DNA from 2 places in the Sedimentibacter sp. zth1 genome. Region 1 is predicted to be linked to the other one. Evidence: a T-box and tRNA genes for the amino acid it is inferred to sense, from the RefSeq annotation. Region 1 holds a T-box; the other holds one or more tRNA genes.
What was found. The T-box of region 1 lies ahead of leuS (leucine--tRNA ligase). A T-box ahead of a tRNA ligase gene usually reads a tRNA of that ligase, here a tRNA-Leu.

Region 1 (5,046 bases):
AGCGTACAAAAAAATTTGATGCAAATCCAACTTAATTATTATCAAGAAGATTATTAACAAGGAGAGAGAAAGGCTTTAGCCTTTCTCAATTTTAGGTATGAAACAATTTATAGTTTTAAGCGCAGTTCTTATTTTACTAATTGCATTATTTTTGCAGATACCATTAGAAATGGTTAATTATGAAAAAAAGAATGCTGTTATGTTTTATGTAAATAATGCAAAAGAAAAAGCTAAGCAAGAAGGGTATTATACGGACGTCATAATAGATGAATTGAAATCAAATATTGCAAAAACAATGAGTATAGAAAATGAGGATAAAATAATTATAGACAATAAAACTACAACTTCACCAAAGTATAGACAAAATAAATACCAAGAAGGGGAAGAGATATATTTAAGAATTTCTATACCGTTTGATAATATTATTGCTGCACACGCATTCTATGGATTAGAAAAAGAAAAAAGGTATTTGGTCATAGAAAATATTACTACTTCTGAAAGGTTAGTGAAAAATAAATGAAACCATTTATTGTTGGATTAGCATTATGCATTTTGCTATTATTTTTGATAGTTTTTCAAACAGATAATTATAATTGTAGATTAGAGTCGCAAAATTTAAAATATTGCGCTGATGAAGCTTCAGCATCAGCTTCATTATTTTTTGATAATATAAGTGTAGAAAATGCCAATGACTTTACAAGTGGATATAAAATATTTGATGAAAAAGAAGGAATAATTGCTATTGAGAGAGTTATTCAAGTTTATTTAAAAACGGATAGTTCATTATTACCAACACTTAAAAGTTACTGGGAAGATAAAATAAATTACACAGTATATTTTTTTGATGATGATTTAATTTGCAATGTATACACCAATGGAATAAAAACTGATAGCTTTATGTTTAATTATCCTTTTTTATATACAGATGAACTATTGTATTACAATAAAACAATAGCAAAACCAATAGTAATTGTAACTATAAATGCAGGTAAAAGTAGGTACAGGCTAAATTTTATATCTCAAATTACAATTGTCAGGTCATCAGGATATGAGTATTCATATTAAATAATTTTATAAAAAAACATCAAATATAGTTGGGTAATATATAATATCTAATTTTAAGATAGTAGTTTGAAGTACAATATAAACACTCCTTATGATTTTATAAAATCATAAGGAGTACATAGAAAAAATATATTTATTATTTTTCTAAACTAAAAGTATTTTTTCCTGATCCACAAATAGGACAAGTATAATCATATGGTAATTCTTCCCATAATATTTTGGTATCGATATTACTTTTAGGTTCACCTAATTCTTCATCATATTTATATCCACATGTGTCGCAAACGTATTTTTTCATTAATAATTCACCTCCCTTAAGATTTCCTTGTTTAGTTTGTAATGCAATCCATGCTATGTGATGCTTTTCATGATATTAAAAATTTATTTTATAATGGCAATAGTATTATATACAAAATGTCACAACTATATTAAATGAATTATTTAACTACTTACAAAAAAGTATTGCATAATATTTTTATGTGGTATATAATTAAAAATAATTTAAAACTAAAAGTTATGATATAGAAGTAGTAGAATAAAAAATCTTTCAGAGAGCTGTTGTTTGGTGTGAAACAGTAGATTATATATTTGAACTCGTCTAAGGAACTGTTAGAGTGAAACTAAGTAGCTTTGACCGGTAGAAGCCGTTATTAACAATAAGTGAGATAGGTTTCCTATCTAATTTGGGTGGTACCGCGGTAATTCGTCCCATGTCGTTTGACATGGGCTTTTTTAATATACAATAATAATTGTAAATTTATAATAATTTAAATTAGGAGAATGATTATGAAAACTTATAACCCAGAGCATATAGAGAAAAAATGGCAACAAATATGGGAAGAAAATCAAACATTTAAGTCTAAAGATAATTCTGATAAGAAAAAATTTTATGGACTTGTAGAATTTCCATATCCATCAGGTGCTGGACTTCATGTTGGACACATTAGAGCATATACATCACTAGAAGTTATGTCTAGGAAAAGAAGATTAGAAGGATATAATGTGTTATTTCCAATAGGTTGGGATGCATTTGGACTTCCTACAGAAAATTACGCTATACAAACAGGTCAGCATCCTAGAATAGTTACAGATAAAAATATAAAAACATTTACTGGGCAAATGAAAGCTGTTGGTTATTCATTTGATTGGGATAGAACAATTGATACAACTGATCCTGAGTATTACAAATGGACTCAATGGATATTCTTGAAAATGTTTGAAAATGGTTTAGCATTCAAGGACAAAACATATGTAAATTTCTGCAATAAATGTAAGGTTGTACTTGCTAACGAAGAATCACAAAATGGAATATGTGATAGATGCGGAAGTGAAGTAGTTCAAATGCAAAAAGATGTTTGGTTCTTGAAAATTAGGGAGTATGCAGACAAATTACTTGAAGGACTTGATGATGAAAACATAGATTTTCCTGAAAGAATTAAGATGGAGCAAAAAAATTGGATTGGTCGTTCTTATGGTGCAGAGGTTGACTTTAAACTTAAAAATGTAGATGAAAAACTAACAGTATTTACTACTAGACCAGATACTTTGTACGGAGTTACATTTATGGTTATAGCACCAGAACATCCAATGCTTAAGAAATACAAACACTTAATAACTAATATTGAAGAAATTTACAATTATCAAGATGCAGCAAAGAAGAAATCAGAATTTGAAAGAGTTCAACTTGCTAAGGATAAAACAGGAGTACAAGTACAAGGAATAAACGCTATAAATCCGGTGTCTAATGAAATAATACCTATTTGGGTAGCTGACTATGTAATGATGGGATATGGAACAGGCGCGATTATGGCTGTACCAGGACATGATACAAGAGACTGGGAGTTTGCAGAAAAATTTAACATCCCTAAAATTGAAGTTATTGAAGGTGGGGATATAACAAAAGAAGCTTTTACTGATACAACAGATGGTATACTTGTTAACTCTGGAATGCTTAATGGATTAAGGGTAAAAGAAGCAAAGAAAAAAATCGTAAGTTTTATAGATGAAAATAGTATTGGCAAATCTAAAACAAACTATAAAATGAAAGATTGGGCATTCAATCGTCAAAGATATTGGGGAGAACCATTCCCAATTATTCATTGTGATAAATGTGGTATTGTTGGTGTTCCTGAAAAAGATTTACCAGTAAGGCTTCCAAATGTAGAAAACTATAAACCAACAGATACAGGAGAGTCACCACTTGCAAATATTGAAGAGTGGGTGAACACTACTTGTCCTAAATGTGGGGGACCTGCAAAACGTGAAACAGATACAATGCCACAATGGGCAGGCTCATCATGGTATTTTTTAAGATATATGGATCCACACAATAAAGAGGCTATTGCTTCGAAAGATAATTTAAATTATTGGGGCCAGGTAGATTGGTATAACGGAGGAATGGAACACGTTACAAGACACCTTATTTATTCAAGATTTTGGCATAGATTTTTATATGATATAGGAACAGTTCCATTTAAAGAACCATACAAAAAAAGAACTGCACAGGGAATGATTCTTGGACCAGATGGAGAAAAAATGTCTAAGTCAAGAGGAAATGTTATAAATCCAAATGTAATTATTGATGAATATGGTGCAGATACGCTTAGAACTTATGTAATGTTTATTGGTGATTATGAAAAATCTGCTATATGGGTAGATTCAAGTGTTAAGGGTTGCAAAAGATTTTTGGATAGAGTTTGGAGATTGCAAGAAATTGTAACAGATGAAAAGGGATATTCTAAAAAACATATTTCATTGATGCATAGAACAATTAAAAAAGTTTCTCTAGACTATGAAAATATGAAATATAATACAGCCATTGCAGCAATGATGAGTGCAATCAACGAATTTTATGATAGTGGATATATAACAAAAGAAGAATTAAAAACATTTATTATATTGCTTAATCCTATAGCTCCACATATAACTGAAGAAATATGGGAGATGCAAGGCTTTGAAAATATGCTAAATCAAACTGAGTGGCCAGAATGGGATGATGAAAAAACAGTAGAAGATGAAATTGAAATACCGGTACAAATTAACGGTAAACTTAGAGGAAAAATATTGGTTTCTAAGGATTCTGATTTGCAGGCTGCAAAGGAAAAAGTAAATCAAGATGAAAACATCAAAAAATTATTGGTAGAAAAAACCATTGTAAAAGAAATTTATGTTCCAGGAAAGATTTACAATATTGTAGTAAAATAGTTTAATAATAAAATATACAAGTTTTAATAAAAGGATACTGGAGTAATATGTAATACAGATTATATCCAGTGTTCTTCTTGATTTTCAGGAGGGATTATGAAAAAATTTATTAATTGGATAAAGGATAGACACCTTGCTCAAAGCGTTATGCTATCTTTTGCTGTTTATTTAGTTGTTGAAATACTTAGTAGACGCTCAATTTTTTTAGGATTACAGTATCTAATTTTTAATCCGATGTTATTTTTATTCAATATGACAATAGTTTTGTTCACATATTACATTACTTGTCTATTTAAAAGAAAATATTTCACGATGCTTTTAGTTACAATAATTTGGTTAGGATTAGGTATAACAAATTGTGTGGTTTTAGGTTTTAGGACAACTCCGTTAGGAGCTATTGATTTCAAAATAGTTAAATCAGCTCTCGATATTATGCCAGTATATTTAAATATTTTTGAAATGATATTAATTGGAGTGTCAATAGTTGCAACAATTATTCTTATAGTTTATGCATTTATAAAACTACCAAGAAGGAGACCTGCATACAATAAATTAATTCCTTCATGTTTAATAATTACAGTATTTACGCTTGTATCATCTGTGTTTTATAAAAATATGAATATTGTACCAAATTCATTTAAAAACATTGCTGATGCTTATTCGGATTATGGTTTTGCTTATTGTTTTACATGTACACTAGTGGATAGGGGAATAGACGAACCAGAAGACTATTCAAAAGAAGCTATGAAAGTAATTTTATCTGAGATTGACGAAGAA
Region 2 (5,046 bases), 750 kb from region 1:
GTCATTTATGATAATCAGACTATCAAGTTTATCCAGAACATTAGTGATAATTTTATTAATACTTACTTTTTGAAAATTAAAAGCATCTTTAACTGTATCTAGTTTACTTAAGTATATAATATTTTCTATTTGTTTCTTTAAACAATTACATTCATTTGTGATAATATCAAGTGCTTTATCATTATCTTCAATAATATTAGTTTTGATTCCCTGAGCATATCCACTAATAACAGTCAAAGGTGTTTTTAACTCATGTGAAATATTTTCATAAAACTTTCTTTGCTCAACATCTTGCTTCTTAAGGCTTTCAGCCATGTCATTAATAGCAAATGCCAACGTTTCGAATTCATCACCAGTTTGCAAAACTACTTTTTCATCAAAGTGCCTTAAAGCAAATTTTTCTGTTGTCTTTATTAATACATCTATTGGACGAGTTATCATTCTTTCTGAAAACCTATTTATAATCACTATTAAAATACTAATAGCAACTATAGCAATAATCAAAACATAAACAATTTGATTTACAATCATTTTAACATTTTCATTGGATATTAAAGTTACAACTAAAAGAGTATATTTATCTCCTTCATAGCTTATTTCAACTGAATCATTATATGCTAGAAAAGACTTTCCCAAAATTCTAATCTCATATATTTGCTTTATATCTTTGTTATACATATTTTTAAGTTCATTATCCGGTATATTTAATTTTGAAATTATACTTGAAGTATTTATCAGTTCAGGATTTTCATTCATATTGAAAATTGCAGATACAACTGGTAATTTTTGATTTTTATCAAAATACCTTAAATTTACTGAAATAGCACCATTATTATATTTTATATATTTATTATATGAAAGGGCTTCTACAATAGTTTTATTATCCTTAATAATATCACTTGCAATTCCATCCTCAATATAATTACTTACAATAGCTGAGATAATAATAGATAGTATAATCATACTAATTGAAGTAACAAGGAAATTCGATAATATTAGTTTTTTTCCTATTTTCATACTAATCACTCACCTTGTAACCGTATCCCCATATGGTCTCAATTTTACATTCTATTTCAGCTAAAAGCATTTTCTTCCTTAATCTCTTAATAAGGTGATCAACTTGTCTAGTATCTCCAAAATAATCATAACCCCATACTTTTTTAATAATTTTTTCTCTGGAAAAAGCCTGATTTTTATTTGCTATTAATAATTCAAGCAAGTCATATTCTTTGACTGTAGTAATAAACTCTTCTCCGTGAATTAAAACCACCCTATTTGATTTAATAATCTCAACATCTTTGCAAAACAAACGATTATCAGTATTACATAAAAAATTATTATTTACTCGGTGTAACATATTTCGGACTTTTATAGATATTTCTCTAAGACTAAATGGCTTAGAAATATAATCATCACTCCCAAGTTCTAATCCAAGAATCCTATCAATTTCTTCATCTTTTGCTGAAATCATTATTATAGGTATATCACTAATTTTCCTAATCTCTTTACACAACTCATAACCAGATATTTTTGGCATCATAATATCAGTGATAACAAGATCACATGAATTTTGCAAAAATTTTGATAGTAAGCTATTTGCATCATAGAATGTCTCAACCAAGTAATTTTCGCTTAAAAGTTGACTCTTTAATAGCTGACAAACATTTTTATCATCATCGGCAATATATATCAATTTATCTTTAATAAAAATCCCTCCTATCTAAAATCTTATTATATCATATAAAATTCCATTTAGAATAATATAAATGTGGCAATTATATGTCATTTTAGTTATAACCTATCGAGTAATTATATTAGTATAACCTTGCAGCTTTAAATCTACTATTTAGAAAATAATGCCATACAGTAGATTATAGTCGACTGAAAAGGTGATTATTCCCTGTGAAAATACAATTTTTATAATGATTTGATAATAAAATATATTCATAAAATCCATATATAAATTCAAGTCCCTATGTTTTAAACACAAAAAAAGCAGTCTCTCGACTGTTTTTTCTTGTGGTGCGGGTAACAGGACTTGAACCTGCATAGCTAAAAAGCCATTAGAACCTGAATCTAACGCGTCTGCCAATTCCGCCATACCCGCATAACCTTATGCAAAATAATATCGCTTAACATAATATTTTATAAAATACAAATCTTTATCTACTTTTATGCTCTTTAAGCCACTCACAAAACTTATTAAAAGGCATAGGCTTACCATATAAAAAGCCTTGAGCATACTTACAATTCATTTTTCTCAAATAATTTTCTTGTTCCTTAGTTTCAATGCCTTCCCAAATTATAATTATATCATTGCTATGTGAAATATCTACAATACTTTTTATAATAGCTCCTTCTATTCCATCTAATGCACCAATTTCAATGACACTTCTATCCATTTTCAACACATCTATTGGTAACTTATATAATAACTGTAGAGACGAATTGCCACTACAAAAATCGTCAACTGAAATCCTCATCCCAGCATTTTTGAATTGTTTAGCGTGTTTTATTACTGATTCAATTTCATCAATTTCGCCAACCTCTGTAAGTTCAATTTCAAATAATGACGGACTAAGATTATATTTTTTAACCATTTCCGCATATAAAAGTGGTGGTTTATCGCTTTGCAATTGCTGTCTTGAATAGTTACTTGAAATAATTATATTATGCCCATCTTCAACTAATTTTTTTTGGTGTTTGCAAAGTTGCTCAAAAACAAACAAATCCAATTTACATACAAAACCATTCTTTTCAAAAAACGGAATAAATATATTAGGCATCAACAATCCCTTTTGATGATGATTCCATCTTACTAATGCTTCAGCACCCACAATATATCCTGTTTCTATATCAACCTTTGGCTGATAATATACTTCAAACTCTTCTGACTCTAAAGCTGCATACATATCCTGCTCTAATTGTTTTTCAAGTTCTAATTTTTTATGCATTTTATTATTAAAAAAATATGTACCATGACTGTGCACAGTACCAATCTTTTTTTGTGCAAATATTGCGTAATCAATTGCTGTATCAATATCTATTTTTCTGTTACCAATAAAATACACACCTCTTCTAAAAATAATTGGATAACAGTCACATACTTTTATTACAGCATTCCTCAATACATTAAGCATTCCGTAGCAACGTTTCTTAAACAAATTTACTGTTTCATATTTGGTAAGTACAACAAAATTGCCCCCACCTGTTCTTGCTACAATTTCACCATCACTCATTAGATTATAAATTTCCTTATTTATACATATTAATAACTTATCACCCATTTTTCTGCCATACTTATCGTTTATATATTTTAAATTTTGTATATCCCAATAAACAAGTACATATAAATTATTTTCGTTGTTTTTTATAATTTTTTTTGCATCAATTCTAAATTTTTCAAAGTTTGGGTATCCTGTAATTCTATCTGTATACAGTGCATTCTCTAGCGACATAGCATAATTTGTCCTCTTTCTTATTAAAACTATACTTGCAATTATCATTATAGCAATAACTATTCCAATTACAATAGTTTTTTCAATTGTTATATCGCAAAAAACACCATTATTTTGAAACAATACACCCCCTATTATATTGTTTTCATATAATTTATCATTTGTACAACTTCCTGTGTATGAAAAAACTAACATATTACTACACAAAATAAAATTCAAAACTATAATAATATATACACAATGCCTAATTACTTTTTTCATAGCAGAATCTCCTCAACATTTATTATGCCATTTAAATAATTTTTACCCTCAAAACTGTTAAGTAAACATCTGTTTTTAAATTTCAAATATTTTAAAACTGAATAATAAAAAAGACTATCATAAAGATAATCTTTTTTATTTATTTGAATTAACTAAAGAACATTAACATAATTCCTGCTGCAACTGCTGAACCTATAACACCTGCAACGTTCGGTCCCATTGCATGCATTAATAAGAAATTTGCAGGATTGTATCTTTGTCCCTCTTTTTGAACTACTCTAGCTGCCATTGGTACTGCTGAAACCCCAGCTGCTCCAATAAGCGGGTTAATTTTACCATGTGAAAGCTTGCACATAAGCTTTCCTAACAATACTCCTGATGCAGTACCTATAGAAAAAGCAATAAGTCCTAATAATATTATTTCTAATGTTTCAGCTCTTAAAAACATTTCCGCACTAGCTTTTGCACCAACTGTAAGTCCAAGTAAAATAGAAACTATGTACATTAAAGAATTTTGTATACAATCAACTAATTTTGGTACAACACCTGATTCTTTCAATAAGTTACCAAGCATTAACATGCCTATTAAAGCTGCTGCTGAAGGAAGTAATAATACAACAAATATTGTAACTATAATAGGGAAAAGTATTTTTTCAGTTTTACTAACAACTCTTAACTGTTCCATTTTAATTTTTCTTTCCTTCTCAGTAGTCAAAGCCTTCATTATAGGTGGCTGAATAATTGGAACTAATGCCATATATGAATAAGCCGCTATAGCTATTGGACCTAATAATTTAGGTGCAAGCTGTGATGTTAAATATAATGCTGTTGGACCGTCTGCTCCACCAATTATACCAATAGATGCTGCTTCATAACCAGTAAATCCTAATGCTATTGCACCTATAAATGTAGTAAATATACCAAACTGTGCTGCTGCCCCTAGAAGTAAACTTCTAGGATTAGCTATTAACGGACCAAAGTCAGTTCCAGCACCTATACATAAAAATATCAACGGAGGATAAATACCTAAATTGGTACCTTGATATAAATAATACAATAATCCACCGTTTTGTGTACCTTCCGGCTTTACCATAAGATCAGCAAAAGGAAAGTTTACAAGCAACATACCAAATGCTATTGGTATCAATAAGTATGGTTCGTATCCTTTTTTGATAGCTAAATATAGGAAAACGCAAGCAATACCTATCATTATTAATTCTCCTGGTAGCATAATACCGAATAACTCTGTATCTAATTGAAACAACTGAGATAAGCCTGTACCAACCCAGAATTGTTTTAATATCTCTAATATCTCTGACATTAAAGT

Region 2: it encodes a tRNA-Leu, which carries the amino acid that the T-box ahead of leuS (leucine--tRNA ligase) is inferred to sense. The anticodon was not compared.

Annotation. Positions count from the first base shown of each region.
Region 1 is NZ_CP071445.1:1,939,490-1,944,535, reverse strand. It holds gene JYG23_RS09445 (hypothetical protein) at 1-57, shown strand, start outside; gene JYG23_RS09440 (hypothetical protein) at 98-520, shown strand; gene JYG23_RS09435 (hypothetical protein) at 517-1,065, shown strand; gene JYG23_RS09430 (rubredoxin) at 1,202-1,363, opposite strand; T-box leader at 1,573-1,779, shown strand; gene leuS (leucine--tRNA ligase) at 1,852-4,269, shown strand; gene JYG23_RS09420 (LTA synthase family protein) at 4,366-5,046, shown strand, end outside.
Region 2 is NZ_CP071445.1:1,187,776-1,192,821, forward strand. It holds gene JYG23_RS06005 (HAMP domain-containing sensor histidine kinase) at 1-1,017, opposite strand, end outside; gene JYG23_RS06010 (response regulator transcription factor) at 1,019-1,693, opposite strand; tRNA gene JYG23_RS06015 (tRNA-Leu) at 2,021-2,107, opposite strand; gene JYG23_RS06020 (GGDEF domain-containing phosphodiesterase) at 2,163-3,719, opposite strand; gene JYG23_RS06025 (sodium ion-translocating decarboxylase subunit beta) at 3,868-5,040, opposite strand.